Regions from separate parts of the Ketobacter nezhaii genome, predicted to be linked through region 1. Evidence: predicted binding sites of a transcription regulator. Region 1 holds the regulator's gene; the other holds the start of a gene.
What was found. Region 1 encodes sigma-54, which starts transcription at its own class of promoters, with help from an activator protein. Its sites were predicted from a motif close to ANTGGCATNNANNTTGCTNT; they were not measured.

Region 1 (15,995 bases):
CAGCCGGTATTCTTGATGACAAGCTGGTGAGCTGGCTGGACCAGGCAATCCAGGCGGGGCATTTGTTACGGGGCGATATCATCGCTCATGGACCGCTACGTAAAGGCACTGCCGAGAAACGCACCGTTATGTTAGGTTTCACCGGTGAAAATGCAGTGTTCCGATTTCTGCCAGACTGGAAAGAACCGATCCGCCAGGGGTTAGTGGATGTCATTATAGATCGTGGTGCCGTTGAAGCTCATGCTGTCAGTGGCACATACTACGATCAGAAAATTCAGCATGCGACAGTTACTTTGCCCCGTTACAAGCCTTCTCAGCCCCATATTTTATCGGTGAGAGGGAAAACACAAGGCCAGGCGCAATCCGGTTTTAAGGTGCTGACCGAAACCCCGTTAGCGGGCTACCTGGGGGAATTTATTCACGATTTCTCAATGACTGGCGCGCTGGATGTGAGATTAAAACTGGATGCACCTTTACAGCACAAAGCGCAACCCGAAACCACTCCTGATGGTGAAGAGGTTGTCGAAAATCCCGGGCTAGCAGTGACGGCTAATATCGATTTGTCAGAGGGCTCGCTGACGATCGCGAGCCAGGGTTTGCAGGTAGAAGACCTAAGTGGTGAAGTGGAATTTGACCTGGACAGGGGGTTGCAAGCGCATCAGCTCACCGGAACCTTGTTTAACGGTCCGCTGGTGGGAGAAATAACGACAACACGACTGGAGCAGGGCAGGCAAATTCAATTGAATGTGGCCGGCAACGGGGCACTACAGAAAATAAAAGAATGGAAACCAATGCCGGTGATGACTGCGGTCAGCGGTACTATCGATTACCAATTTGGTTTGTATATCCCGATGGGAGATATGGCTCGCAAGCATCCAAAATATTTCCAGGTCTATTCTAATCTGAGAGGTGTTCAGGTTGATTTGCCCCCACCCTTTGCCAAACCAGCGGCTGTTGATTCCGTATTTTCACTGCGTAGAACGCTGGAGGATGACGCTTCCGAACTGCAGTTGAAGTACAACGATTCTCTTAGTTTGGTTTTGTTAAACAGCGAAACACAGTTGCTCAAGGGGATGGTTCGGTTTGGTCCCGGCTCAGTATCATTGCCGGAAAAAAATCGTCTGGTAGTGCAGGGTGTTCTTCCTGAATTTGATGATCAAAAGTGGCGTGCCAGTTTTAATCGGGTGCAAATGGCCTCGGAAAACAAGACTGAGCAATTTGATTCGTCTGCACTGAAAATGGTGGACGATACCGCGCTCCGCATCGAGCAGTTGCGGATCGCCGGGACCGATTACGGTCGTGCGGATATCAGTGTCCGGCGGACTGAACGTGGCTGGAAGACCTGGCTGGATAACAGTCGAGTTTCCGGTGTGGCTGACTTACCGCTGTATTTACTGGAATCGGCTAAACAACTACCTCGCCAGAAGCAGCCGGTCAATGTCACGTTAACCCGGGTCCATATACCCAAAAGTGAAGATCAGGAGCAGGAGACTGACTGGACGCCGATGGATCTGTCTCCCCGTCTTTTTCCGCCGGTGAATATCAACATAAACGAGTTGAAGGTGGGGGATGCCGACTTTGGGCGCTGGGATCTGAAATTGATTCCATCCGAGCAAGGGATGGACATTACCCAGTTAAACTGCACTACCCAAAGCCTTTCTTTAACCGGTACCGGGCAGTGGCATGAATCGGCTAAGGGAAATCGCTTTACTCGCGTCAGTGCACAAGTAAAAGGGGAGAATGCAGCGGATATCATGCGGATTTGGGGAGCGACTCCGACGTTGAGCAGCAAGTCGGCAACAGCGGATTTACAGTTAGGCTGGCCGGGCGCACCGATTGAAATGGCCGTTTCCAGGCTAAGGGGCGATATTAAAGCGGAACTGGAAGACGGTATCTTTTTCAATGTCAGCTCCAATGCCGCAGGCAAATTATGGGGAGCGCTGAATTTTGAGACGCTTATGCGGCGGTTGCAGCTGAATTTTGATGACTTGCGGGAGTCTGACATGGTGTACGATGAAATCACCGGTGATTTCAACCTGAACCAAGGTTTGCTGGAGATAAAATCAATGCATATAGATTCCCCCTCTATCAAAATGAGTGTGAGCGGTAAACTTGATATGGAGCCGGGTGTGCTCGACATGGGGCTGGATGTAACGCTGCCGGTGACACGCAACCTGATTTTACCCGCAGCCGTGATTGGCGGTGTCCCTGCTGCAGCCACAGCGTTTGTAGTGGAAAAAATGTTAGGCAGCCAGTTTGATAAGCTGACGACGATCAAATACGCCGTGCAGGGAACAATTGATGAGCCCAGAATCAGCGTAAAAGACTCATTCAGCATTATTCCCAAACAAGTGGGTGAAGCAGTGCTCGGCAATGAAAAGCCCGCAGCAGACAAAGCCCCGCAAGTAAGGCAGGAGCGTTCTGCTGGAGCCGGGGACCGCCCGCTATTTACGCCTCCGGCAGCCGAGCCCACGCCTAACCTTTATCAAACCCCGGCACCCCAAAAGGCACCATAATGAGTGAAGTTAGAGCATGCGCAGTGCAAATGGTCAGCACATTTGATGTCGACGCCAATCTCCGTTCTGCAGAGCGGTTGATAGGGCGGGCGGCGGAAGCCGGTGCCAAAATGGTGGTGTTGCCGGAAAATTTCGCGGTTTTGGATAGCGATAATTTATTTAAGTGGGGCGAAGCGGAAAAAACGCAGGGCATTTTTTCCGGCTTCCTATCACAACAAAGTGCGCACCATGGTGTTTGGATCGTGGGTGGGACAATCCCCTGCCGCACGCGTCCGGACGGCTCGTTGGTGTCGGATAAAAGAGTGAATGCCACCTCATTGGTATTCAACGCCGCCGGAGAGCAGGTGGGCCGTTACGATAAGATCCATTTATTCGATGTGTCAGTTCAGGATAACCAGGGCGAGTATAAAGAATCTCGTGTAATCGAGCCGGGTAATGCGCTGTCGGTGGTGGATTCCCCGCTGGGTAAGCTGGGGTTGACGGTTTGTTACGATTTGCGGTTTGCAGGATTGTACAGCGCGTTAAGTGAAAAGGGGTGTGACGCATTTACCATTCCCTCGGCATTCACCGCGCGCACCGGTAGCGCGCATTGGGAAATGTTGGTGCGGGCGCGGGCCATCGAGAATCAAGCGTTTGTCATCGCGCCTAATCAAGGCGGCCAGCACACCCTGAAACGGGAAACCTGGGGACAAAGCATGATTGTAGATCCATGGGGCGCTGTGTTGTCCCAATTGGAAAGCGGGCCGGGCATTGTGGTTGCGGACCTGGATTTTGAGTGGCAACGGGAAGTGCGTGCGGCGATGCCGGTACAGCAGCACCAATGCTTTCGTGCTATCGTTAAGAAATGAACGCATCTGAACTGATTCAACTGGCCGAAAAAGAGGTGTGGTTGCCCAATTCATTGGAACAATCACAACTGAATTCAATTCTGGATTCGATGCTGGGTAAGGGCGTCGATTTCGCTGATTTCTATTTTGAAAAAACCTTGTCCGAATCCTGGAGTCTGGAAGACAGCATTGTGAAGGGTGCTAGCTTTAACGTGGGCGGCGGTGTTGGTGTGCGGGCCTTGTGTGGCGAAAAGACCGGTTTTTCTTATTCTGACCTGATCAGCGCGACAGCCATTCAAAATGCGGCCAATGCCGCTGTCACTGTTGCCGGAACCGCACGACCTGTAAATGCGGTTAAGCCCGCTCCCATTCGCGCTTTATACTCAAATAAAAACCCCCTGGACAGTCTGGATCGGAACCAAAAGGTCGCGATGCTGGAAAAAATTGACCGTATGGCGAGACAGGCGGATAGCCGGGTAGTGGATGCCAGCGTCAGCCTGGCCGGTAGCTGGAAAACCGTGTTGGTTCTGGCCACTGACGGTACGTTGAGTGCTGATATCCGGCCGTTGGTGCGTTTAAGCCTGTCCGTGATACTGCAGCAGGATGGCCGTCGGGAGCGTGGTGGTAGCGGCGGTGGTGGGCGCAGGAGTTATGAGCTGTTTGATGATGCGACGCTGAAACAGTACGTAGATGATGCGATCAAAATGGCCCAGGTAAATCTGGAAGCGAGAGAGGCGCCAGCCGGAACCATGCCGGTCGTACTCGGGTCGGGTTGGCCGGGTGTATTACTGCATGAAGCGGTTGGTCATGGCCTGGAAGGGGATTTCAATCGCCGGGGCACGTCAAACTACAGCGGGCGGATCGGTTCGCAGGTAGCATCTCCGCTGTGTTCGATCGTGGATGACGGCACGCTGCCGGACCTGCGCGGCTCGCTCACTATTGATGATGAAGGCACACCAACGGGCACCACTATGTTGGTCGAAAAGGGCATTCTGAAAGGGTATCTGCAGGATAAGCTCAATGCCCGCCTGATGGGCGCGGAACTTACCGGCAACGGGCGCCGCGAATCCTACGCGCATCTACCCATGCCGCGCATGACCAATACTTACTTGTTAGCCGGGCAAGACGATCCTGCGGATATTATTAAGTCGGTGAAGAAAGGCTTATATGCGGTGAATTTTGGTGGCGGCCAGGTGGATATTACCTCGGGTAAGTTCGTTTTTGCCGCCAGTGAAGCTTATATGATAGAAAACGGTAAAGTTACCTATCCGGTGAAAGGGGCAACACTGATCGGTAATGGCCCGGAGGCGATGTCAAAAGTTTCTATGCTTGGACATGACCTTGCGCTGGATAAAGGCGTTGGCACCTGTGGTAAAGAAGGGCAGTCGGTGCCGGTCGGTGTGGGACAGCCAACGCTTAAAGTAGATGAGTTGGTAGTGGGAGGGACCCGATGATGGACGGTTATTTTGCTTCGCTCATTTCACGCAGATAGCGAAATAATTTGCGCCCGTGGGCATTGCTGACTTTGTCGGGATTAGCCAGATTGGTCTGTTGTTCTTTTTTGCCGTTACGCACCAGCTGGCGTAACTTTTGTGTATCGACACCTGGGAATTCGGCAATAACGGCGCCTATAGTGGTGTTATCCCCGCCAATCAACTCATCGCGCAAGGTTTCCAGTTTATGAAAGGCCTGGGTGTTAAGCGTATGAGCGTTTTCAATATCGCTGAGGCGAGCTTCGATGGCGTCCGTATCCGTGTCTCGCAACAGTTTGCCGATATACTGCTTATGGCGACGTAAGCCCTCATGGCTTTTCATACGCTTGCCTTCTGCGATCGCTATTTCCAGCTTTTCCGTTAGTGGAAAAGGGCTGAGCTGACTATCACTCAATTGCAGGAGTCGTTCGCCAATTTTTTTTAGTCGCTCAGCTTCGCGTTTTACGGCGGATTTGCTCGGCGGCAAGTCTTCTTCTTCGGATTGATTTTGATGATTGAATTCAGACATGATGGTTCGGTGTGTGCTGCCTATGCTCTGTTGATGTGTTACCCGGAGGACAGGATATACTCGAATTTGTTGCTAATTGTACCACAGGATCTGAAATGGATATTGACCAGGAATTGAAAAGCCTGCGGGATAAGATCAAGACCGCATTGCTGTTGGCGGAAAAATCCGGTGCGACCGCGGAAGTCGGCGCCTATCAGGACCAGGGGCTCAACGTCAGTGTGCGCAATGGAGAAGTCGATACCGTTGAATTCACCCGTAATCACGGCTTTGCGATTACCGTCTACCGGGGAAAAAGCAAAGGCAGTGCATCGACTTCCGATTTTTCAGATCAGGCTGTGCGGCAAACAGTACAGGCAGCACTGGATATCGCTCAGTTTACCGCACCAGATGAATTTTCCGGATTGGCGGATGCCGGCCAGGAAGCGACCGAGGTGTTGGATCTGGATTTATATCATCCCTGGCCACTGCAGCCGCAGCAGGCGATAGAAATAGCGCAACGCTGTGAGGCTGCTGGCCTGGCCTATGAGGGCATTGATAAAAGCGATGGCGCTAATGTGGGGACAGGAGACTCAGTGAGGGCGTATGGCAACAGTCATGGCATTGTTGCTGCGTATCCACAAAGTCGCCACGGTGTCAGCTGTGCCTTGATTGCATCGCGTGATCATGAGATGGAACGCGGTGGTTGGTCGCAGAGCTGCCGTGTGGTGGGTTCGTTACCCGATGTAGAAAGTATCGGCAGTAAAGCGGCGCAAAGAGCATTGCAGCGTCTGGGCAGCCAATCGGTTGCTACAGGTGAGTTTCCGGTTATGTTTGCGGCTGAAGTAGCCGGAGGTTTGATTGGTCATCTGATCGCAGCCATATCCGGGGGCAGTTTGTACCGCCATGCCAGCTTTCTGGAAGGGCAAAGGGGACAGCCGGTGTTTCCTTCCTGGATGAATGTTTATGAATTACCCCATCTGCGGCAAGGCGCAGCCAGTGCACCGATTGATGGTGATGGCTTGCAGACCCGAGAGAAATATTTCATTGAAAATGGCCGCCTTATCAATTACGTGTTGAGCACTTATTCCGGACGTAAACTGGGTTTGCCCAGCACAGCCAATGCAGGCGGAATCCGCAACCTTCGTTGCAGTGCTACACATAGCCGTGACGAGTTGTTGCAAAAAATGGGGACGGGCTTATTGGTGACGGATCTGATGGGGCAGGGAGTCAATATTGTGACCGGTAATTATTCCCGGGGCGCTGCTGGGTTCTGGGTCGAGAACGGTTGTATCCGGCACCCGGTATCCGAAATTACGGTGGCCGGGAATCTGCAAAATATGTTCAGGCAGTTTTTGGGTATCGGAGACGATATTGATGCGCGGGGCAATATTCAGATGGGTTCGGTGTTGGTGGAATCGATGACCGTGGCAGGTAAATAACAAAGGCGCTTCCACCGTGGTCGAAGCGCCTTTGTTACATGGCTCGATTAACCCAGGTTAGTGTTAGCAAATTCCCAGTTAACCAGATTCCAAAAGCCTTCCAGGTATTTCGGGCGGGCATTTCTGAAATCGATGTAGTAAGCGTGCTCCCAAAGATCCACAGTGATCAGCGGAGTGACGCCTTCTTCTGTGATCGGTGTGCCCGCATTACTGGTGTTGACGATATCCAAAGAGCCGTCTGCTTTTTTCACCAGCCAAGTCCAGCTGGAGCCGAAGTTGTTCACTGCTTTGTCGTTGAATTTGGCTTTAAAATCTTCGAAAGAACCAAATGCACTTTTGATCGCTTCTGCAATGGCACCAGTCGGCTCACCGCCACCATTGGGGCTAAGGCTGTTCCAGTAAAAAGTGTGATTCCAGATTTGTGCTGCATTGTTAAAAACGCCGCCGGAGGAAGACTTGATGATCTCTTCCAGGCTTTTGCCTTCGTATTCAGTTCCGGGAACCAGGCCATTTAGTTTATCGACATAAGTCTGGTGATGTTTGCCGTAATGATACTCCAGGGTTTCAGCGGAAATGGTCGGTGCCAATGCGTCTTTTGCGTACGGTAATTCTGGCAAAGTGAAAGCCATGTGATGTCCCCTCATTTGGTTAACAACGATGTGAGCCTGCGGACAGGCCCGATTCTCTCTCTACAATAGAGGCCACACTCTAGCAGATTTGCGCTTCGTTTGTCAGTTGGCCTATCACCTTAGAGATTTGATTTTACTAATCAATCCATAGAATTTAACTATGAGTGCAACGAGCTAGGTGTAGTAGATCGTTGCCAAGCCAAGAAACGAACAAAATCCGACCACGTCGGTGATTGTGGTGAGGATCACACTGCCGGACAGGGCCGGATCGATCCCGATTTTCTGTAAGATCATCGGTAGCGATGCGCCGGCTAATGCCGCTACCACCATATTAATGATCATGGCCGTGCTGAGCACTGCCCCCAGCATCATATCGTCGAACCAGATCGTGGCCACTACTCCCACCACGACGGACCAGGTGACGCCATTCAGAAAGCCCACCGCCATTTCTTTGGTCAACAGCCAGCGGGCGTTGGCCGAACCGACATGCCCCAACGCCATACCGCGGATCACCAGGGTGAGGGTCTGGCTGCCGGCGATGCCACCCATACTGGCGACAATGGGCATCAAAACCGCCAGCGCGACGACTTTCTCCAGCGTGCCTTCAAAGAGACCGATGACCCAGGACGCGAGAAAGGCGGTCAGCAAATTTATTCCCAGCCAGATGGCGCGACGGCGGGCGGTTTTTAAAACAGGTGCAAACGTGTCTTCATACTCATCCATCCCCGCCATACTCATGAAGGAGTGGTCTGCACCTTCCAGAATAACGTCAACAACGTCATCGATGGTGATCCGGCCCAAGAGCACGCCATTGTCATCGACCACCGGAGCCGTTACCCAATCTTCCCGTTCAAACATGGCCGCCACTTCTTTTGCCGGGGTTACGGCGGTTATTGCTTTGGCTTCATCCATGGCTTCGCGAACCAGCATGCCGGGATCTTTGATCAATAACTTGGTTAATGGCAATAAACCAACGAACTGACCGGCGCGGTTGACGACATGCAGATTGTCGGTGGTATCCGGCAGAGTTTCGTGCCTGCGTAAATAACGTAAAACAACATCGAGGGTGATGTCCGGCCGGATGGTGATAATGTCGATGTTCATCAAGCCGCCGGCGGTGTCGTCGGCGTAAGACAAAATAGTTTCGATTCTGTGGCGATTCTGATCGTCGAGCGATTCGAGAATCCGTCGCATTACTGTTTTCGGAAGTTCCTGCAACAGATCGGCGAAATCATCGGTATCGAAACCTTCTACGGCACTGATAATATCTTCTGTATTTCGGTGTCGCAGGAAATAGGCTGCGATCTCTTCGTTAAGATACTGAAGTATTTCCCCTTCATCATCTTTATCAATGAGCTGCCACAGCAAATTCCGCTCCCGCGGTGGAGAGGATTCGATGAGCTTGGCGATTTCTGCCGGAGACATACCCCGTAACATGCGTCGGACATCATCAAACGTACCGCTTTCAAGGGCGTCCAGAAAGGTGTGAAGATGATCTTGAATTTCAAGGCTGGAATGATTTATCGCCATTGATCATCTCCTGTGGTGGAATAGGGGGCCTGCTCTTTTTACAAGTCTAGTGTGACAATTCAAGAATCGTTAGGTTTGCAGTGGGGGTGCGGCGACATTCTAATGAATGCCCGGTGAATTGACCAGCATCGGAATGTGCCTTGGCGTTACTGGTCGAATTATTCGGCTTCGTCGAAACGGTTGTTGATCAGTGATTCAATGTCTGACAGGGCGTCTTCGGCGTCTTTGCCGGATACCTGAACTTTGAGTTCGCTGCCTTTGCTGGCCGCCAGCATGAGCACCGACATAATACTTTTAGCATCGGCTTCCTGACCGTTGCGGTTAAGCGTAATGCGGCTTTCATAGCGGGAGGCCGTGGCGACCAGTTTTGATGCTGCTCTGGCGTGCAGTCCCAATTTGTTGATGATCGTTATCTTTTTTTCCAGGTCCATACTAAATTACCGCACTTGATCCAGCTCAAACACACCCAGATAAATGTTAAAGGCTTGCAGACGAAATAAGTGACTGGGCCAATGGGTTTTGTTACAAAAAGCCGGATTAGGGCTCAACGTCCGGGGTCGCAATCGGGTGGAAACATTTAGCGTAGTGATAGGCTTTACCCAGAGGATTAAACCAGCTTATAACTCCCTGTGTCTAGCCTGCACATTAGGGAAATCTGGTTTGAATTGTTCGGTTAGTTTTTCGGTAATGTAAACCGAGCGGTGCTGTCCACCGGTACAACCGATAGCAATGGTCATGTAGCTGCGGTTGTTGGCAACAAATCGTGGTAACCACGCAACGAGAAAAGCGCTGATATCGTCCAGCATTTCCTGAACCTGCTCATGCCCCTGCAGAAAGGTTTGGACGTCCGGATCGCGCCCGGTTTGGCTGCGCAAATTAGGAATCCAGTGGGGGTTGGGTAGACAGCGGACATCAAATACCAGGTCTGCATCACCCGGAACGCCGTTCTTAAAGCCGAAGGATTGAAACAGCAAGGCCATGCCTTCGTTACCTGCACCGACCCGTTTTTTTATCAGGTCACGTAGCTCGTGAAGGTTGAGCTTGCTGGTATTGATAATCAGGCTGGCACTGGAAGCGACCGGATGCAGCATATCGCGTTCGCGCTCGATAGCTTCATTGAGCGTATTGGTATCGTTACTGATGGGGTGCCGGCGGCGGGTTTCACTGAAACGCTTTACTAAAACAGAGTCCATCGCGTCCAGATAAATCACTTCGCTGTCGATGCCCTCCGCGCTGAGGTCACGTAAAACATTGGGCAACATTTCAAGTTGTGTGACGCTGTTGCGGGCATCGATACCGATAGCCACTTCTTTAATTTGTGGGGATTTGCGGGAGGACAGTTCGACGATCAGGTCCCGCAATAAAGTCACGGGAAGATTATCCACACAGTAATAACCAATATCCTCCAGTACGTGTAATGCAGTGGTTTTTCCGGAGCCGGAGCGACCACTGATTACCACTAGTTTCATACCGGCGTTACCAGAGCATCGTAAATAGACTGTGAGGAATGCGCGGTACGAATTTCACGGCGTCGGCTGTCATCATTAAACAAGGTGGCGATTTTGGAGAGTAAATTCAGATGCTCATCATGGGCATCTTCGGGTACCAGCAGAAAAAAAAGCATATCCACCGGCTCCCGGTCGACGGAGTCAAAATCAACACCGGACTCCAGTTTGATGAATGCGCCGATGGCGTTGTTGCAGTGGCTCGCCCGGCAATGGGGAATGGCTATACCTTTTCCCAATCCTGTGCTGCCCAGTTTTTCTCGTGAAATTAATTTGTCGAATAATTCGTTCGGGTCCAGCTCGGGGCACTGCTGGGCGATTAGCCCGGCAGCGGTTTCCAGAACTTTCTTTTTACTTCCGCCGGAGACGTCTTCAAAGACTCTTTGCGGGTTAATAATTTCAGCCAGTTCCATATTTAAGTCTTTATTCCAGGTTAAAGAATTACCAACTTTTCATCTTTTCCTTATGCTTGACCACCTGACGATCAAGTTTATCTGTCAGCATGTCTATGGCCGCGTACATATCTTCAGATTCGGCGTTGGCAAACAAATCAGCACCTTTCACGTGAATTCGCGCTTCTGCTTTTTGTCGGTTTTTTTCCACACTGAGTATGGCTTGGATGCTAGTAATGTCGTCGGTATGGCGCTCGAGTTTCTGCATTTTATCGGATACGTAGTCTTTCAATGAATCCGTTACGTCTACGTGATGTCCGCTGATGTTAATTTGCATAGGCCACTCCTTTATCGTGGTTAGATTTTACTACAACCGTATGAACTGAACTCACCTAGTTGCGGCTTTTCCCGTTGCATCCGGTTTCGGACTAAGCGGTGTTTCGTCGAAACATCGCTTGGAAAACCTGTAAACTTCGACACGCGGTCAGACCAATCGTTTCCTTTCGTTGGAGGGCGGAATCATCATGGCCTCACGGTATTTCGCTATGGTGCGCCGTGCTACCTTAATATCCTGTTCTTCCAGTATGTTGGCAATTTTGCTATCACTCAACGGTTTTTTGGGGTTTTCGGCTGCAATCAGTTTCTTGATAATAGCGCGGATTGCTGTGGACGAGCATTCACCGCCGGAATTCGTGCTCAAATGGCTGGAGAAAAAGTATTTCAGCTCGAAAATACCCCGGGGGGTATGCATAAACTTTTGCGTGGTCACACGGGAAATCGTTGATTCATGCATGCCCACGGCTTCGGCAATGTCGTGTAGCACTAGCGGCTTCATGGCTTCTTCGCCTTGCTCCAGGAAGCCGATCTGATGTTCCACTATTTTGGTGGATACCTTGAGCAATGTTTCGTTGCGGCTCTGTAAGCTTTTGATAAACCAGCGGGCTTCCTGCAGATTGTTTTTAAGGAAGGTGTTATCGCTGCTGTTATCGGCTCGTTGTATCAGGGAGGCATAGTTGCCGTTGACCCTGAGCCGGGGAGTGGCATCGGGGTTGAGTTCCACCCGCCAGCGTCCTTTGTCCTTGCTGACAATAACATCGGGAATGACGTATTGCGTATCATCGGTTTCGATGCTGCTGCCAGGATAGGGGTTGAGTGACTGAATCAGGGAGATCGCTGATTTCAACCGCGCCTCAGACAGCTTCCCTTTGCGCATGATGGTTGCAAAGTCCCTGGAGCCGAGGGTTTCCAGGTAAGTATCAACCACCAGGATGGCGTCATCCCGGGAGGGCTCGGATTTGTCCATTTGCTTCAGCTGGATTAACAGGCATTCACGTAGGTCCCGCGCGGCCACACCCGGGGGATCAAACTGTTGGATACGGTGTAACACGGCGACAACTTCTTCCAGCGATATCGGCTGGCCTTCGTCGTCTTCGTCCGGTTGCAAGACAATGCCCAGGTTGTCGAGTTCTTCCTGCTGTAAGCGGATCAGGTCGGATATAACGTCTTTTTGTGCCAGCACGCTTTCCCTGATATCTTCAACGGATTGCGTCAGGTAGCCTTTGTTGTCTACAGCTTCTATTACCGCCATTGCTATCATCTGGTCAACATCGGACATGGTAGTCAGATTGAGTTGCCACATTAGTGAATCGTAGATGGATTCCGGTGCGCTGTTTCGGCTTTCATAGTCAAAATCATCGTCGTCTCCACCACTGCCGCTGCTGCCGCTGAGGGTGGAGCCCGAACTGTCGTACATGGTATCCCAGTCGCTGTCGACAGGAAGCTCATCTGATATTTGTTTACCTTCGAGATCGACGGATGCGTCTTCAGCGGATTGAGTGCTGTTTTCGCTTTTGACTTCGCTCGCCTGGGTGAAATCCGGCACGCTGTCGGATTCAGCCAGGTTGTCGGTTTTCTCTGTCTTGTTATCGGTCTCAGTATTGCTGTTGTCGTCACCGGATTCTTCGACGTCCAGCAGTGGGTTGGCTTCCAGTGCTTCTTGGATTTCTGCCTGAAGGTCAAGAGTAGACAATTGCAGCAAGCGGATAGCCTGCTGCAATTGCGGCGTCATGGTAAGGTGTTGACCAATTTTTAGCTGTAAAGTTGGCTTCATTGATACCCGTTTCGACTTCTATCAACTGCTTGAACGATGAAAAGCCACCATCCAATGCGCTTTCACCCGGATTCTGCTATCAATCATTATTGCTATAAATATCAATTGCTTAGCTGGATTGCACTGTAGGTCCTTCTAACTAATTGTAAGAGGTGTCGCGCAGCAAAGCAATTTACATGCCTGAAAATGCTTAGAACATTTACATCTGAAATTGATTTCCCAGATAAACCTCTCTGACTTTTTGGTTTTGAAGAATGAGAGAGGGCTCTCCCTCGGCAATAATATGTCCTTCACTCACTATGAACGCATTCTCACAAATATCCAGAGTGTCACGCACGTTATGGTCTGTTATCAGGACCCCGAGACCACGATCCCTCAATTGGCTTATGATCTGTTTGATATCCGCCACGGAAATGGGGTCAACACCGGCGAAGGGCTCGTCCAACAGAATAAAAGCCGGGTCGGTTGCTAGTGCTCGGGCAATTTCAACACGGCGTCTTTCTCCACCGGATAATGACATGCCCAGAGAGTCGGCGATATGGCCAATGTGGAATTCTTTTAATAGCTGATCGAGCTTTTGTTTTCGTTCCGCTCGGGACAAATCCTTGCGGGTTTCCAGAATAGCCATGATGTTTTCTTTTACTTTAAGCCGCCGGAAAATGGAGGCTTCCTGAGGCAGATAGCCGATGCCTTTCGACGCTCTGCCGTGCATGGGTAGATGTGTGATTTCGGTGTCGTCTATTACGATGCGCCCTTTGTCTTGCGGCACGATACCGATAATCATATAAAAGCAGGTGGTTTTTCCGGCCCCATTTGGACCTAGCAAACCAACAATTTGTCCACTTTCTATTGAGATCGAAACATCTTCGACTACGGCACGGCCTTTGTAACTTTTTGCCAGATTGGATGCGGTTAATCTACTCATTACTTTATTTCTTTTCCGGTGTTGGTTCGGCTGCAGCAGGTAATATCATTTCAACGCGACGCTTTATATCACCGGGTTTGTGGTCTTTGGTTTCGCCTTGCGCCTGCAAACGCTGGCTTTGAATTTCGTAAAGAATTTCCTCCCCGCGGAAAATATTATCTTCCTGGACAATGGATGCGCTTCTTTTTAGCAGTAATTTTTGATCGATCACCATGTAATCAATGCGTTTTGCTTTGGCAATCACTTCCGATTGGTTGGGTTCGGGCACCTGGGAAAAGAGGGCCGGCGCACCGTCTGCCATGACCTTATCCACTTTACCTTCAATGGTCTGGATGCTTAATTTATCCGCGACTATTTTGAGGGTACCCTGAATCAGGACAACGCTGCCGGTGTAGACAGCCATGCCACTTTTCTCATCAATCAGTGCTGTGTCAGCAACGATCTTTAGCGGTTTATTGCGGTCACTGTCCAGTGCCATTGCGGGAGCGGATAGCCACAGGCAAAGTAGGCACAGAAGACGGTTAAGATTTATCTGGTTCATAAATGCTGGTTACTTTTTCTCTTAAGGTAATGCGGTTGGTGTTCAGATCTGCTTCCAATCCGGTTGCTTCAATGTAAATACCACTTTGCCGGATGATAACGCGGTCGTCGGTGGTGGCGAAGGACTCTTTCGGTTTCAACAGCAGCGTCTCTGTTTCCAGGGTGGGGGCTTCTTTAAGCCCTTTTTCCGCAAAATTGATTTGTTTAATTACGACATTGCCGGTGAGGTGCAGTTCTTCACCTTCGTTATCTGAAACGGCCTCGGCGGAACTGGTTTGCCAGGTTGCGACCGTTTCCTGAAATAAGGTGATATCAGGGCGGATCATTAAGTTGCGGTCAGTCGCAAGATACTGGAGCATCGATTCCGCCCTGAGCTCGTATTCCTTGTTCCCGTCCTGGTCGAAATTGTCCTGCTTCACCGTGATGGCGGTAAGGTCGGGCAGGTCAACGTCGGAACTGATGACATCTTGCGGCGCGAACCACGCGTCCCATTTGTGATAGGTGTAGAGCGCGAGTACTGCAAGCGTAAGCAGGGTATTAAAAATAAAAATTTGCTGGCGGTTTTTCATGATTTAGGATCAGAACTATCGAGCAAGAAGCGTTGCTGTACCGCATCCAGGTGACCTTGAGCTGACATCAACCACTCACAAAGCTCTCTGACCGCACCTTCGCCCCCGTTCTTCTCTGTGATGATGTCTGCATGCTGGCGTATGATGGGCAATGCATCTGCCACGGTGACGCCAATACCGGCAAATTGTATCGCAGCTAGGTCTGGCAGATCGTCCCCCATATAGGCCACTTGTTCTGCTGTCAGGTTCAGCTCAGATAGCAGCTCTGCCAAAGCGCGTCGCTTGTCCTCTCGGCCTTGTATGACGTTGTCAATTTTCAGGTCTTTGGCTCGGCGGAGCACCAGTTCAGATGTGCGTCCGGTAATGATGGCGACTTCAACGCCGGTCTCGCGCAACAGGTTTAAACCCAGACCGTCCTTCACGTTGAAGGCTTTTATCTCATCGCCGAGACTAGTGAAATAGAGCCTGCCATCGGTCATCACGCCATCGACATCGAACGCAACCAACTTTATTTTCCGTGCTTTGCTTTGTAATTCTTCAGTCATTATGGTCTCGGGTAAAAACTCCGTTCACATTACCCCTGCACGCAGCAGGTCATGCATATTCAGTGCGCCGATCGGGGTGCCGCTTTTATCCACGACCATCAGTGCGGTGATTTTGCTTTTGTCCATCATGTTCAGCGCTTCCACAGCCAGAATGTGGGGGCTGATGGTTTTAGGGTTCGCGGTCATCACTTTTTCAATACTGGTGGTTTTTGTGTTCAACCCCTGATCCAGCATCCGGCGTAAGTCACCGTCAGTAAATACGCCGATCAACTTATTATTGTGATCGACGATGCCGGTCATGCCGAGCCCTTTGCTACTCATTTCAAGCAGTGCATCGCTGATGGTCACTGCTTTCGCAACCAGCGGGATTTTATCACCGCTGTGCATAATGTTTTCCACTAATAGTAGTAGGCGTCTTCCCAGACTTCCGCCGGGGTGAGAAAGTGCAAAATCGTCAGCGGTAAATCCCCGGGCTTCCAGCAGCGCTA
Region 2 (15,995 bases), on a different contig from region 1:
GAATCCCCGCCAATCCGAAGCCGTCAAGTACATAGACGGGCCCCTACTGGTATTAGCCGGCGCCGGCTCTGGAAAAACCAGCGTTATCACGCAAAAAATTGCCTATCTGATTCAGCAATGTGATATCCCCGCGCACCGTATTGTAGCTCTTACCTTCACCAACAAAGCCGCTCGTGAGATGAAGGAGCGCGTCAGCCAGATCGTAAAGGGCAAGCAAGCCCGCGGATTGACCGTATCCACATTCCATAATCTGGGGCTGAATATTATCCGCAAGGAGCTGAGCGCGCTTGGACTTAAAAACGGATTCTCCATATTTGATGATCAGGACAGCCGCACCCTTTTAACCGAGCTGCTGCACAAGGACAGCGAAGTGGGCGCGGATGAGATCGGCCAGGTACGCAACGCCATCAGCAGCTGGAAAAATGATCTGGTGTCCCCTTCGATCGCAATCTCCCGCGCTGCAGATGAAGAGGACATGCGCGCAGCGCACACCTATGCCCAATATGACCGCATGCTGCGCGCTTATAATGCCGTGGACTTTGATGACTTGATTCTGCTGCCTAGCTTGTTACTGCGTGACAATGAAGACATTCTGGAAAAGTGGCGTAACCGTATTTATTACATGTTGGTGGACGAATATCAGGACACCAATTCGTCCCAATATTTATTGGTTCGCTTACTGGTCGGCAATCGGGCCCGCTTTACCGTGGTAGGCGACGACGATCAGTCCATCTATGCCTGGCGCGGAGCACGACCGGAAAACCTGGCGCAACTGGCGGAAGACTATCCCAGCCTGAAAGTGATTAAACTGGAACAAAATTATCGTTCTTCCGGACGTATTCTGAAATGCGCCAACCAGGTCATCGCCAACAACCCACACGTATTTGAAAAGCAATTGTGGAGCGAACACGGTTATGGTGATCCGATCAGGGTAAAACGTTGCCGCAGCGAAGACCACGAAGCGGAGAAGATTGCCGGAGATATTCTGAATCAGCACATGCAGAACAAACGGCCCTTTAAAGATTTCGCCGTGTTGTATCGGGGCAACCATCAATCCCGCTTAATCGAATTAAAAATGCAGCAATTCCAAATCCCCTACAAAGTCAGTGGCGGCTCGTCTTTTTTTTCCCGTGCTGAAATCAAGGATGTAATGGCGTATTTGCGAGTGCTGATCAACAGCGACGACGACAATGCCTTTTTGCGTATTGTGAACACGCCTCGCCGGGAGCTTGGGCCCACCACATTGGAAAAATTGGGCCAATACGCGCAAAACCGGGAACGCAGTTTGTTTTCCGTGTGCTGCGAAATGGGTTTGGGCGAAGTGCTCAACACCCGGCAGCATTCCATGCTAAAACGCTTCCACGACTGGATTGAAGAAACCCGCGACAATCTGCAACGGGGCCATGCAGTGGCTGCCATCAAACAAATGCTGCGTGACATAGATTACGAAAACTGGCTGGTAGAACAATCCTCCAGTTCCAAAATGGCCGAACGACGCATGGAAAACGTCTGGCACCTGGTGCAGTCCATAGAGCGCATGCTGGAAAAATCCGATGATGAAAACGATGTGGAATCGGTGATCAGCAAACTCATTCTGTTGGATATTCTGGAACAACAAAAAGAAGAGGACGATTCTGACAAGGTGCAGTTGATGACCCTGCATGCCTCGAAAGGACTTGAGTTTCCCTATGTATTCCTCATGGGCATGGAAGAAGAACTGCTGCCCCACCGCTCCAGCATTGAAGAAGATAATATCGAAGAAGAACGTCGCCTGATGTACGTGGGAATTACCCGCGCAAAGAAAGAGCTCACCATGACCTACACCGCTAAGCGCAAACAATACGGTGAAGAGTTTGAACCGACGCCAAGCCGCTTTCTGGATGAAATGCCACAGGATGATTTGGCCTGGGAAGGACGCGGCGAGAAAAAATCAAAAGAGGAAAGTCAGGCCTTGGGGCAGGCACATTTGTCGAATCTGAAAAATTTGTTTGATTAGGATGAAGGAATCCGGGCCAAAAAAAGGCTGGTGCGAACACCAGCCTACTCGGAGAGAAACGTTATCTCAAAACCTTAACCGTCAATTGGCAAGCTGTAATTCAGTACGAATTTCAGGTCGTCATCAACCTCTCCGTCGATCTGCTGACTTAATGTAAATGAAAGATTATCATTGTAAGCATAGCTGACATTAACGTGAGTCATGTTACTGCCCGTGGCAAATCCATCATCATCGGTTTCAGGGCCCCGGATATCATGCTTTCCTACCAAAATTGAGAAAGCATCGTAGCTATAGCCCACGGTGTAATAGGCGTTGCCTGACCCCCCGGCAATATTGTCGTATGCCGTTACGCTAAAACCTGCGAACCCCAGCGACAGAACCGCATCGGTCAATCCACCGAAATCATCAATAATACCACCGGTATCTGCCAATACCTCATCGGGTGCGGACGGATACATATAGTTCCAGAGACTCAGATCAACGCTGAAGCCACTAAATTCCGCACCATAACCTGCGAACAGGTCGTACTCAGTGCCCCAACTGCTATCACCTGAAGAGGCCCATAAACCGGTATAGAAGCCGCTGTTAGAATAGGTAAGATCACCGGAAACGGCTGCACTGCCGTTACCCAGATCGTACCCACGCCACAAATACATATTGGAAACCGCTACTGAAGCCGCTACTTCTGCATTGGCCGCAGAAGGAGCAAAGCTCATGGCACCGGCAATGGCCAATGACATGGCGCTCAATCGAAGCATTTTTGATTGTTTGTGTAACATAACTTTTTAACCCCCAGAGGTTAGACGATAAAGGCTGACGCCTTGGTTAACGAACTCCCGAATGCAAAAGCAACGAGTGTGCCAAATTGCGAATAGGTACAGGATTCGCGGCTCCTACGGGATTGAACGGAATAATCATTTCACATAAATGAAACAGTTGCACCATTGTCGGGCACGCACCAAAAGCGGGCGCACCAGAATAACACGTTGTTACGACTGTCACGGAGCCGATCGCCCTTTGCTGGGTTTAACGGTCGGGAAGCCCCTTGACTTGTTTCTCCAGTTGCTTGATCCGGACGTCCAAGGCTTCCATAGTCTGATTCATTTTGGTGCTCACTTGCTCCAGCTGCTCAGACTGGGATTGCACCGCTCTTCTTAAATCGTCTAATGATTGATCCGGTTTCGGTGGAACCGGCCTGGTCTGGGTTACTGCGCCTGCCACGAAGCCGCCTTTCAGAATGTCCACCGCACCTTTGGAACCGGCCGCGCCGGGCTGTCCAGACGCGCCCTCTTTGCCCTCATCGCCACCGGCTTTCCATTTCTTGTTCCCTGACAGGGTGCGCATATTGATGTATTTGCCGTCACTGCCTTCGCCGCCTTTACCCGGCTGGCCCGGTGCTGCGCCATTGCCCGCAGCCGCATCCACCTCAATCCGCTGGCTGATCGATCCGGACAGCCCGCTGGAAGGCAACAGGTTGTAGTAAATTCGCACATCGCCTCCATTACCCCCCCTGCCTCCGTTGCCAGCCGCACCGCCGGCGCCCCCATCCGGCGCACTACATACGTCGAATGCACCCGCTTGTTGACCCGACCCGCCGTTACCGCCGTTACCGCCTGCGCCACCACGGGTATCCACCTGCAATGAACCTAGCTGCTCTATACTCAACAACAGCGTAATGGCCGCACCGTCCGCGCCGGCCGCACCGGGCTGACCGTCGCCGCCTTGAGCGCCTTCAGCACAGGTTGCCGCTTGCCCGCCCTGGTTTTTTCCGTCGGCACCCGCCTTTCCGTTTGCGCCAGATGCAATAATTTTCACCTGTTTCCCTATGCGCGCTTTTTCCGCACTGATCTGCAATCGTTCCATACCGGCTGGAACCCGCAGAGTTGCACCGTCGTCCAGAATGAGTTGCTTCAGCATCAACTCTTGCGTGCCGGACGGCAGCGTATAATCCTGATTTGCAGTTACGTGCAATTGATCTTCTGCATGAGCGACGGCACACAAAACCACCATCAACCCACCTAAAATTCGCTTCATATCGATTCCTTTTATCTGAGCCTAGCACTAAAAGTGTTGGCTATCTTAACAACTTAATTTCGGGCAAGAAAAAACCCGGTCACCCAGCGGACTACGTTCTCGCCAGATGAGCCGGGCTTCCCGCCTCCCAGACTGCATGGATGGTGTCACACTGCAATAAATCGTCGCACAGTATCTTCTTCCATATCTTTTCCCAAACCGGATAAAACCACTTCACCTCTATCCATGACCGCATAATTATCGGCAAGTTCACGGGCAAAATCGAAGTATTGCTCCACCAAAAGTATCGCCATTTCACCCCGGTCCCGCAGCAGCGAAATCACTTTCTGGATGTCTTTGATAATCGAAGGCTGAATGCCTTCCGTTGGTTCATCCAAAATCAACAATTTGGGTTTGGTGATAAGGGCTCGGGCAATCGCCAATTGTTGCTGCTGACCACCGGATAAATCGCCGCCACGCCGTTTCAGCATTTTGTGCAGCACCGGAAATAATTCGAAGATCTCGTCGGAGACTTTGCGCTCTTTGTGGGGCAGAACGGAAAACCCGGTTTTCAGATTTTCCCACACTGTGAGCTGGGAGAATACATCCCGCCCCTGGGGTACATAGGCAATTCCGTTTTTTGCCCGCTCGTAAGGCGGTTGCGTACTGATGTCCATACCATCCCAGAGAATCTGCCCGCTTTTGATGCCGTGCTGCCCGGCGACCGCCCGCATTAACGACGTTTTACCGACACCGTTGCGACCCATCACACAGGCAACTTTGCCTATTTCAGCTTCAAAACTGACTTTTTTTAACGCCTGGCTGGCACCGTAGTAAAGATCTATATTCTCAATTTTTAGCATATCGCTGTCCTGTAAATCCTGATCCCGTGAAGACGGCTCTGTTAACGGCCCAGATAAACTTCAATTACCTGCTCGTTTTTCTGCACCTGTTCCAGTGTGCCTTCCGCCAATACATGGCCTTCATGCAATACCGTCACAGGACAATCCAGCGCCTTAATAAATTCCATATCATGCTCCACTACCACCACCGAATGTTCTCCGCTGATGTCTCTTAACAACTTCGCCGTAAGCTCGGTTTCGTGGTCTGTCATACCGGCAGCAGGCTCATCCACCAACAACAAATCCGGGTTCTGGTTTAACAGCATGCCGATTTCCAGCCACTGTTTCTGCCCGTGGGATAAATTCCCCCCCAGCCATTGGCGTTTTTCAGACAACCCCACCAATTCAATGGTTTCGTCAATGCGCTTCATCTGCTCTTGGTTCAATTTATGGAAAAGCGCCTTGAACACGTTGCGGTTTCCACTCAAGGCCAATTCCAGATTTTCAAACACCGTCAGGCTTTCGATCACCGTGGGCTTCTGGAACTTACGACCGATTCCCATATTGGCGATGTCCGCTTCATCGAACTTGGTCAGATCCACCGAATCACGAAAAAACACATCGCCTTCATCGGGTTTCAATTTACCGGTGATCACATCCATCATGGTGGTTTTGCCCGCGCCGTTGGGGCCGATAATCGCGCGCAGCTCACCCGGCTTAACCGTGAACGATAAACTGTTCAACGCCTTAAACCCGTCAAAGGATTTGGTCACCCCATCCACGTATAAAATATGCTTGGGAATATGCTTGGTCACAATACTCATGATGGTGCTCCCGAATCGGCGACGGGCGCAGATAGCGCTTTCTTCTCTGCCCGGCTGTCCTTCCATTGCTGAACCACCCCCACCACCCCTTGCGGAAGAAACAGGGTTGACACCACAAACAATCCACCAAGCATAAATAACCAAATCTCTGGAAAGGCACCGGTGAAATAGGTTTTCCCGTAATTCACCAGCACAGCGCCAATCACCGCTCCATACAGGCAACCACGCCCCCCGACCGCCACCCAGATAATAATTTCGATGGAATTAATCGGCGAAAACTCTCCCGGATTAATAATGCCGACCTGCGGTACATACAAGGCACCAGCAACACCGGCCAACATGGCACTCAGAACAAACACAAACAGCTTATAGTGCTCGACCCGGTAACCGGTAAAACGGGTACGGCTTTCGGCGTCACGAATTGCGACCAGCACCCGGCCCAGCTTGGATGAGACCACAAACCGGCATAAAAAATACGCCAGGATCAAGGCGAGTCCAGAACAGAAAAACAAGGTGTTTTTAGTGATATCGGATTGCAGACTGAAGCCCAGTATATCTTTAAAATCCGTCAAGCCGTTGTTGCCGCCAAACCCCATGTCGTTGCGGAAAAAGGCCAACAACAATGCGTAGGTCATTGCCTGAGTAATAATAGACAAGTACACGCCGGTGACCCGTGAGCGAAACGCCAGCCAGCCGAATACAAAAGCCAGTATCGCCGGCGCCACTAACACCATCAGCATGGCAAAACCGAAATTATCAAAGCCATACCAATACCAGGGCAATTCCTTCCAGTCCAGGAACACCATAAAGTCAGGCAGCTCCGGATTACCATACATCCCGCGATCACCGATCTGCCGCATCAGATACATGCCCATGGCATAACCACCCAATGCGAAAAAGGCGCCGTGACCCAAACTAAGAATACCGCAGTATCCCCATATCAGATCCACTGCCAACGCCAGCAATGCAAAGCATAAATACTTGCCCAGCAAACCGATGGTGAACGAGGACACATGGAAAAAGGAATCCTTGGGCACCATCGTATTCAACATGGGCAAAACGATGATTACGGCCAGCACCAACAGCATTAATCGCTTGCCTGCCACGTCATTCAATAACCAGTCTAAACGTTTATTCGTTGTCATAACTTAACCCTCCACAAACCGGCCTTTAAGCGCAAACAATCCGCGCGGCCGCCGTTGAATAAAGAGGATGATAAAAATCAGAATCAGGATCTTAGCCAATACAGCACCGGCCCAGGGCTCGACAAACTTATTCGCCACACCCAAACTCATAGCGGCGACCAGGGTTCCCCAAAGATTACCCACGCCACCAAATACCACCACAAGGAACGAATCGATAATATAGGATTGACCCAGATTAGGGCCGACGTTGGTGAGTTGGCTCAATGCCACCCCCGCGATCCCCGCAATACCGGAGCCCAACCCAAAAGTCATGGCATCCACCCAACCGGTGCGAATGCCCATGGAACTGGCCATGGTGCGATTCTGTGTCACTGCTCGCATCTGCAAACCAAAAAAGCTTTTTTTCAGCAGCAGCATCAAACCGAACAACACCACCAACGCGAAGATAATGATATAGAGGCGGTTATAGGTTAACGATAAAAATCCATTGATATGCAAGGACCCACTCATCCATTCCGGCGTAGTGACTGAACGATTAAGCGGAGAGAAAACCGAACGCACCAGTTGTTGCAGTATCAAACTGATGCCGAACGTGGCCAATAAGGTTTCCAGCGGACGGCCATATAAATGTTTTATGACTGTACGCTCGATAATGACGCCCATTAATCCGGACACCAGGAAAGCCGCCGGAACCGCTACGATCAGGGAAGCTTCAATATGGTTGGGCATCAACAACTGAATAACGTAGGTGGTATAGGCTCCCAGCATAATCATTTCGCCGTGCGCCATATTGATGACACCCATCACACCAAAGGTAATCGCCAAGCCCACCGCGGCCAGCAACAGCACCGAACCCAAACTCACCCCGAAAAACAAATCTTCAACGAACTTGTACCCGGTTTCCATAGCCTGCAACCCCTGCAGCGCGGATTCTGCACCTTCGCGCACCAGTTTGCTGGGCTCGGAAAAAGTTCCGTCGTCGTTCTTACGCACCACTTGCCGCAGCATGGCCATGGTGTACTTATTCGGAAAGCCGCCCATGTCTTTCACTGCCTGAATGCGATCCACCTCGTTTTCACTGTCTAAAAGAATCACCGCACGCGCTACTTGCAGCGCTTTTTTCACGGACTTCGATTTTTCTTTCTTAATTGCACCTTGCAGGACGTCCAGAAATTCCGGGCTGGGCGTTTTAATCAAATCCTCCGCTGCCGTCATACGCAGAGCCGCGTCTTTACTTAACAGCTTATAGCCTGCGACCTGAATACGAAGCTGCTTACGTAATTTGTTGTTGGTCGAAATTTTCTTTACATCGCGCTTACCTACAACACCCAGATCCTCTTCCGTATCAACGGAAGTGAGTTGATAGCCCTCTTCTGCGGCAGCAACGATTACAATGCGTTTATCGGATTTCCGGTAATACAGGTCACCCGCCAACATTGCCTCTAACAACGGCAACACACGTTCATCTTCCAGAGCGGCGACGGATTCTACGGCAGTGGCTTTTTTCTTGAAGCTGGACTGAGTAAGCCCGGCGGTCAGCGATTCAAAACTGGCTTCTTCTGTGTCTGCTGATACGTTGCTGGTGAACAACGACACCAAACAATAGAAAAGCACCAGAAAGACTCCCCATGAATTATTCATAGCGGTGATTTTCATATTGGTGATCTTCTTGTGGGAAGCCCCCATTGCCACAGGCAGGCACCTGTGGCAATGGGGGCTAAGGATTAACGTGCTTTAGTGATTAATAGTTCTGGCCTGAACACTTCTTGGTATCCGTGTTGTAGTTACCACACATTATTTTCGGATCTTTCCAGTCGGCTTCTATTTTGGCACTTTCCGCCAGGAAGTCGGTCCAGGCATCCCCCGGCACTTCTTTTTCAGTTTCCCATACCACTTCGAACTGCCCATCGTCCTGAATCTCGCCAATCAATACCGGCTTGGTGATGTGATGATTCGGCAGCATTTCAGCGCTGCCACCGGTCAGGTTCGGCACTTTTAATCCATAGATAGCGTCGCGCACTTTATCAACGTCGGTGGTTTTGGCTTTTTCTACAGCTTTGGCCCACAGATTGAAGCCGATGTACGTCGCTTCCATCGGATCGTTAGTGACCCGTTTTTTATCTTTTATAAAACCATGCCATTTCTCGATAAAGGCGTCGTTTTCTTCCGTGTCTACACTCATGAAATAGTTCCATGCAGCCAGGTGACCCACTAAAGGCTTGGTATCAAAGCCGGAAAGTTCTTCTTCACCCACCGAGAAAGCAACCACGGGGATATCTTCAGCTGACATGCCCTGATTAGCGAGCTCTTTATAGAAAGGAACGTTTGCATCGCCGTTGATGGTGGATACAACCGCCGTTTTTTTGCCGGCCGATCCGAATTTCTTGATATCAGAGACAATGGTTTGCCAGTCGGAGTGACCAAACGGGGTGTAGTTGATCATGATGTCTTTCGCGTCCACACCCTTTTGCTTCAAATAGGCTTCCAGTATTTTGTTGGTCGTGCGCGGATAAACATAATCCGTTCCGGCCAACACCCACCGTTTGACTTCAACCTCATCCATCAGATAATCGACGGCGGGAATGGCCTGCTGATTAGGCGCTGCACCGGTATAAAAAACATTTTTTGAGGATTCTTCCCCTTCGTATTGAACCGGGTAGAACAGCATACCGTTTAACTCTTCGATGACCGGAAGAACGGATTTACGTGATACCGAAGTCCAACATCCAAAAATCACATCAACTTTCTCTTTTTCCAAAAGCTCCTTTGCTTTCTCTGCAAACAGTGGCCAGTTAGATGCAGGATCAACAACAACCGCTTCCAGTTTTTTACCCATTAACCCGCCTTTTTTATTCTGCTCTTCGATCAACATCAGAACAGTATCTTTCAAGGTGGTTTCACTGATTGCCATCGTGCCGGACAATGAATGCAATACCCCAACTTTAATCGTGTCTGCTGCCATGGCAAAACCCGACACCAATGACAAAGATGCTGCAACCGCCGCCCCTTTTATAGATTTTTTCCATGCGAACTTGTTTTTCTTCATGGGAACTCCCCCGGTGAGTTATAGATTTTTTAGCGCAGGAAGGGGAAAGCATTTTCTATGCCATGGGATTTTCGTCAGGCAAACGGGCATTTAATCTGGTTATTTGGCTTCCTGTTCCGAATCCGGGCTCAGCGCCGCACCAATATGACGCACCCTCATGGGGCACCGTTTCAAAATGGTTCGATATAAGGCTTCCATCGCCAACCGGTTCGATACAGAGAAGAGGAGAGTGCGAAATAAGTGCAAATATGACAGATTTCCAGTGCTCAGCCGGATCTACTGGGGAAACCCGACCACAAAACTGATCATTAATTATGCGATTGCGCCCTAAATCGAGGCATTCGGGGCAATCCTTTGCCCCTTAGCGCCTTATTTCAGCATGCCGTGCTCACAAATAAACTCGATAATGTCCTGTAAGCCGGTCTCATTTTTCATATTGGCGAAGATAAAGGGCTTATCGCCCCGCATTTTTTTGGCATCCCGGTCCATTACGTCCAGCGATGCCCCGACTAACGGAGCCAAATCAATTTTATTAATCACCAGCAAGTCGGATTTGGTGATTCCGGGGCCGCCTTTACGGGGAATCTTGTCGCCTGCAGAGACATCAATAACGTAAAGCGTCAGGTCCGAAAGCTCCGGACTGAAGGTGGCTGCCAGATTGTCACCTCCGCTTTCAATGATCACCATATCCAGATCCGGATGGCGTTGATTTAACTCCGCTACGGCGGCCAGGTTCATAGAAGCGTCTTCGCGGATTGCGGTGTGCGGGCAGCCTCCGGTTTCGACCCCCATAATGCGATCGGGCGTTAACGCTTCGCTGCGGGTTAGGAATTCAGCGTCTTCACGGGTGTAAATATCATTCGTTACCACGGCAATATTGAAGTCTTTACGCATGGCTTCACATAGACGCAAAGTCAGGGCGGTCTTACCAGATCCCACCGGACCGCCTATTCCGACCCTGAGGGTCGGCTTACTGGAGTTGCTTTGTTGTGTCATAAATAACGTTCTCTGCTTGTGCTGGCTGCAAACGATGCCTATACGAGAGGCGTGATGGTGCGGTGAATACGTAGCAATTCCCGTTCCCCACCGGCGCACTGGTTGATTTGACCTGTTCGTAAGGTACTGGAATTACGGTATGATGTTCACCCATTTGATCCGAAAAGTGAACAGGGAGCGCCTTCTATGTCCAACACAGACCTTCAGAATAAACGCATTCTGGTCACTCACGCCGATGAATTTATGGGGCCGGCAATCTGCAATAACCTACGACAGAAACAGGCCCGGGTCATTGCTGACAATCATGCCCTGGGCAGCGAACAAGAAGTCCAGCGTGTCATTCAAGACGCGGGCAAAGTCGATATTCTGATCATCAACCTTTCCATCACGGCACCCACCTCCGCCGCAACCGACGTCACCGAGTCAGAGTGGAGCACCACCTTCGCCCGCCTGGTGGACCCTCTGCCCCGCTTGAGCAAAGCTATGCTGCCGCAGATGATTGAGCGGCAGAGCGGCAAAATCATCATCATCGGGAGTGCCGCGGCAATGCGCGGAATGAAGCGCACCAGCACCTACAGTGCCGCCCGGGGCGCTCAACTGGCGTATACCCAGGCATTGGGAGTGGAAGTGGCGAAACACAATATTCAGGTGAATGCGATTGCCCAGAATTTTGTGGACAATGCTACGTACTTTCCTCCGCACGTTCAGGCTGATGAACGTTTTATTGCGCGCCTGCAACGGGAAGTACCGTTAGGGCGATTGGTTTCCGCTGAGGAAGATGCGGAGTTTGTTGCTTATCTTTGCAGTGATGCGGCTAACTGTTTTGTCGGTCAGGTGTTCCCCGTATGCGGTGGCTGGGCTCACTAAATGTTCAATACAGATTTCAGATAACGAATTAAGGAGAAACACCCATGCGTTCATTGCGGCTAACCGGCATCCTGTCCCTGATGTGCCTTGTTCTAACCCTCAGTGGTTGCGGCATCAATAATATTCCGACCTTCGACGAGCAGGTAAAAGCCGCTTGGGCACAAGTGGAAAATCAATACCAGCGACGCTCTGATTTGATTCCCAACCTGGTTTCCACCGTCAAAGGTTACGCCAAGCATGAAACTGAAACCTTGCAGGCGGTCACCGAAGCCCGCGCCAAAGTCGGTTCCATGCAAGTGGATAAAGACATCATCAACAACCCCGAACAATTACAACAGTTTGAGGCTGCTCAACGTCAATTGGGTAGTGCACTGCAACGTTTAATGGTGGTGGTAGAACGTTACCCCGACCTGAAAGCCAACCAGAATTTTCTGGCGCTGCAGTCGCAACTGGAAGGCACCGAAAACCGCATTTCGGTAGCGCGCCGGGATTTCATCGCCAGTGTCGGCCAATACAATACCGAGATCCGTACCTTTCCCGGTCGCATCTGGCACAGCATCCTGTACAGCGATATGCCCATACGCGATACCTACGAAGCCACCACCGAAAATGCGGAAACCGCGCCCACGGTGAATTTTGAATGAGGGTAAACCGATTTCCGCCGCTGCTGATCTTTATTCTGCTTGCCGGGTTGTTGCTCAACCCGGCTCACGCCGATCCGGTTTTCCCCCAACTGACCGGGCAGGTTATGGATACGGCCAACATGATCAGCCCTGCCACGGAAGCGCAAATCCGCACCCTGTTAGATAGCCACATGAACGCCACCTCCAACCAGATTGTGGTCGCCACTGTACCCGATCTGCAAGGCTACGATATCGCCACTTTCGGATATCAATTAGGTCGTTTCTGGAAACTGGGGCAAAAAGAGGAGGACAATGGGGTATTACTGCTTATCGCCAGGCAGGAACGCCAGTTTCGGATTGAAGTGGGTTACGGACTGGAAGGCGAGCTCACGGATGCCATCAGCTCCAACATCATTTACAGTGTGATCCGGCCCGAGTTCAAACGCGGCAATTTTGACGGTGGCGTTACCGCTGGCGTTGAAGCGATCATTCAGGCACTGGGCGGGGAATATAAAATGCGCGAACGCTCCAACTCCCGCTCCGGTAAAGCGAACTGGGTTTCTCTCATTGTATTTTTGCTGATCGTGTTCGGTTCCATGATGGGCGGAGGAGGCGGCCTCACTGGACGCCGCACTTACCGTCGCGGAGGCGGCATTGGCGGCTACTACGGAGGTGGTTTGGGGGGCGGTGGCTTTGGCGGCGGTGGCGGAGGTGGTTTCTCCGGTGGCGGCGGCGGTTTTGGAGGCGGTGGCGCCTCGGGAGGTTGGTAATGTCATTATTAAATCAGCAGCAACTGGAAACCATTTCCAACGCTATTACCGAGGTAGAAAAACAGACCGATGCCGAACTGGTGACCGTGCTGGCCAGAAAATCCGATGATTATCTGTATATTCCGACACTCTGGGCTGCCTTAATCGCGCTACTGATTCCGTTGGTGTTGAGATTCACCCCCTTCTGGCTCGACGGCAACGAATTGCTCTGGGCGCAATGGTCTACCTTTGTGGTACTGGCCTGTGTATTCCGGATTCCGTTTATCACGTTGCGGCTGGTGCCCAAAAGCACCAAACGTTGGCGCGCCGCCAGCCTGGCGCGACGGCAGTTCCTGGAGAACAATCTGCACTGCACCAAAGATCAAACCGGCATACTGATTTTCGTATCAGAGGCTGAGCATTATGTAGAAATCATTGCCGATCGCGGGATTAGCCAGAAAGTCGACAACCTGATATGGGCCAAAATCATTGATGATTTCACCCGCCAGGTGAAATCCGGCGATACCCAAGCCGGTTTTATCAAATGCATCCAGCAATGCGGCGACCTGTTAAAGCAACACGCGCCCTACACCACTGAAAAGAATGAGTTACCCAATCACTTGGTGATAATTTAAACATACGAGCTTTAACTCTCATCAATAGAGGCTATATACAGACTATTTGAGTCTATATATAGCCTATTTGTCTTATTGATAGTCTATATTCTATGGAGGATGACTGATCTTTCGGATAGGTTTGGATGCCTTTGCCGCATTTTACGGACCACATAGCGGAGAAAACGAAAACCCTATTTTCGGCCCGATTGCCGCTGCAGGTAAGGGTTACGGCTTCCTGCGCTCTACTGATTCTTTCAGTCATGCTCTCGTTCGGGTCACGGGCGTCCGACAACGCCATACACATCAACGCGGACTTTGAACGCGTTTCCGCCAGCCTGCATTCGGAATACCTTCGCGCCGCCGGTGCCCAACTGGAACTGGGCGATATCCTTCAGTTACCAGCGCACCAATGGACAGCAACGAACAGCGAAGCGCCTTTTTTCGGCTATAGCCCAGACCAACTCTGGGTGCGTTTTGAGGTCCTGAACGAGAACCACCAAAAACACCACCTTTTGCTTGAGCTGCCTTACCCGCTACTGGACCAGGTTGAAGTTTATTTACTGCAAAACAGCTCCGTGATTCAGCACTACGTAACCGGAGATCAAGTTCCGTTCCAGCAGCGCCCGGTGGACGCCACTCACTTTGTGTTTCCGATCAACCTGGAAGCCGGGGCGCGCAATTCCGTATACGTCAAAGTAAGCACCAGCAGCGCTCTGGGTGCACCACTAACCCTGTGGTCCAGCGAACATTTTTTCGATCACCAGCAAGCCCCCTTGATGATACAAGGGCTCTACTTCGGCATCATCCTTGTCATGCTGTTGTACAACCTGTTTTTATTCGCCAGCATTCGTCACATTAGCTATCTGTACTATATCGGTGCAGTGCTCGGCTGTGCCACCTATGTAGCTTCTGTCTTGGGTTTCGGATTTCAGTTTTTATGGCCGCATACACCCTGGGTGAACACCTTTGCTGTACCGGCAAGCCTGGCTCTGTTCGGATTAATGGGAACGCTGTTCGCCACCTCGCTGCTGAATGTCCGTGACCGTTCACCGAATATGTATAAGCTACTGGTCGTGCTGGCCTGCTGCTTTCTATGTGTATTAATTTTGAGTTTTATACTGCCCTATCGTTATGCCACCATCGCCGTTTCCCTACTCGGTATGCCCACTACGTTGATCGTTATCGGCTGTGGCTTTGTTATGCTACGGCGCGGTGTGCGGACCGCCCGCTTTTTTGTGCTGGCATGGACCATTTTACTCTCCTCGGTGTTTATAACCGGACTTAGCAAATTTGGTTTATTACCAAGTCACCCGCTTATTACTTATTCCATCCCGTTGGCCTCGGCAATCGAAGTGCTGTTATTCTCGATCGCCTTGGCCGACCGCATTATAGAAATCAGAGAACAAACCTTTGCAGCCCAGAAAACCGCACTGGAAAAAGAAAAGATCGCCCGGGAAGAACACCATCGATTCCTGGAGTTGAAGTTCAGATCGGAACGCGGCGAACTGGCTGCAAAAAAAACGCTGTTGGAAGCCAAAGAGGACAACCGCGCCAAAAGCGAATTCCTGACAATGATGAGCCACGAAATTCGAACACCTCTTAACGGGGTTCTCGGCATGGTGGATTTAATGCGGGATTCTGAGCTGGATGACAATCAGCGGCACTTTCTGAGCGCGATCACGCACTCCGGCGCATCATTACTGGGCATCATTGACGACATATTGGACTACTCCAATATCGTCGCAGGCAAACTGAAATTAAAGACCAGCAACACCGATCTCCAGTTATTGTGCCAGGAATGCATCACCGTTTTCTCCTCCAACCGGGAGCGCCAACATCTCAAGCTGTTTTGTTCTTTTGCTTCGGGCACCCCCGACTGCATACAGGCTGATCCGGCAAGGCTAAACCAGGTCCTGTTTAATCTTTTGGGGAACGCTTTTAAGTTCACGCAAAAAGGTCATGTTTTTCTACAGGTGTCCTGTGACAATCAAAGTGCTGCAGATAGGGTAAGACTGCGATTTGATGTCATCGACACCGGGCCGGGCATTCCGCCCAAGAATCAACAAAAATTGTTCAATGCTTTCAGTCAGGCTGACACCAGTATCAACCGTGAATTTGGCGGCACTGGATTGGGATTGAGCATTTGCAAAAAACTGGTTGAGCTAATGGGTGGCAAAATCGGGGTGATCAGCGTGCCAGGCCAGGGCAGCCGTTTCTGGTTCAGCATCGACTGCCAGCAAGCGGACAACGATTTTCTTCAACAACACAAACTCCAGG

Region 2: a site for sigma-54 is predicted at 2,842-2,861, ahead of FT643_RS09545 (TorF family putative porin). Genes of this name have one in related genera too.

The regions. Positions count from the first base shown of each region.
Region 1 is NZ_VRKW01000001.1:856,499-872,493, reverse strand. It holds gene FT643_RS03790 (YhdP family protein) at 1-2,516, shown strand, start outside; gene FT643_RS03785 (carbon-nitrogen hydrolase family protein) at 2,516-3,364, shown strand; gene tldD (metalloprotease TldD) at 3,361-4,797, shown strand; gene yjgA (ribosome biogenesis factor YjgA) at 4,805-5,344, opposite strand; gene pmbA (metalloprotease PmbA) at 5,440-6,762, shown strand; gene sodB (superoxide dismutase [Fe]) at 6,810-7,391, opposite strand; gene mgtE (magnesium transporter) at 7,566-8,921, opposite strand; gene FT643_RS03755 (HPr family phosphocarrier protein) at 9,080-9,352, opposite strand; gene rapZ (RNase adapter RapZ) at 9,539-10,390, opposite strand; gene ptsN (PTS IIA-like nitrogen regulatory protein PtsN) at 10,387-10,839, opposite strand; gene hpf (ribosome hibernation-promoting factor, HPF/YfiA family) at 10,868-11,155, opposite strand; gene FT643_RS03735 (RNA polymerase factor sigma-54) at 11,303-12,928, opposite strand; gene lptB (LPS export ABC transporter ATP-binding protein) at 13,128-13,853, opposite strand; gene lptA (lipopolysaccharide transport periplasmic protein LptA) at 13,858-14,394, opposite strand; gene lptC (LPS export ABC transporter periplasmic protein LptC) at 14,375-14,962, opposite strand; gene FT643_RS03715 (KdsC family phosphatase) at 14,959-15,507, opposite strand; gene FT643_RS03710 (KpsF/GutQ family sugar-phosphate isomerase) at 15,532-15,995, opposite strand, start outside.
Region 2 is NZ_VRKW01000003.1:606,281-622,275, reverse strand. It holds gene rep (DNA helicase Rep) at 1-1,996, shown strand, start outside; gene FT643_RS09545 (TorF family putative porin) at 2,071-2,775, opposite strand; gene FT643_RS23785 (hypothetical protein) at 3,023-4,030, opposite strand; gene urtE (urea ABC transporter ATP-binding subunit UrtE) at 4,177-4,872, opposite strand; gene urtD (urea ABC transporter ATP-binding protein UrtD) at 4,914-5,675, opposite strand; gene urtC (urea ABC transporter permease subunit UrtC) at 5,672-6,763, opposite strand; gene urtB (urea ABC transporter permease subunit UrtB) at 6,824-8,476, opposite strand; gene urtA (urea ABC transporter substrate-binding protein) at 8,562-9,866, opposite strand; gene ureG (urease accessory protein UreG) at 10,236-10,862, opposite strand; gene FT643_RS09505 (SDR family NAD(P)-dependent oxidoreductase) at 11,049-11,729, shown strand; gene FT643_RS09500 (LemA family protein) at 11,774-12,373, shown strand; gene FT643_RS09495 (TPM domain-containing protein) at 12,370-13,122, shown strand; gene FT643_RS09490 (TPM domain-containing protein) at 13,122-13,736, shown strand; gene FT643_RS09485 (hybrid sensor histidine kinase/response regulator) at 13,862-15,995, shown strand, end outside.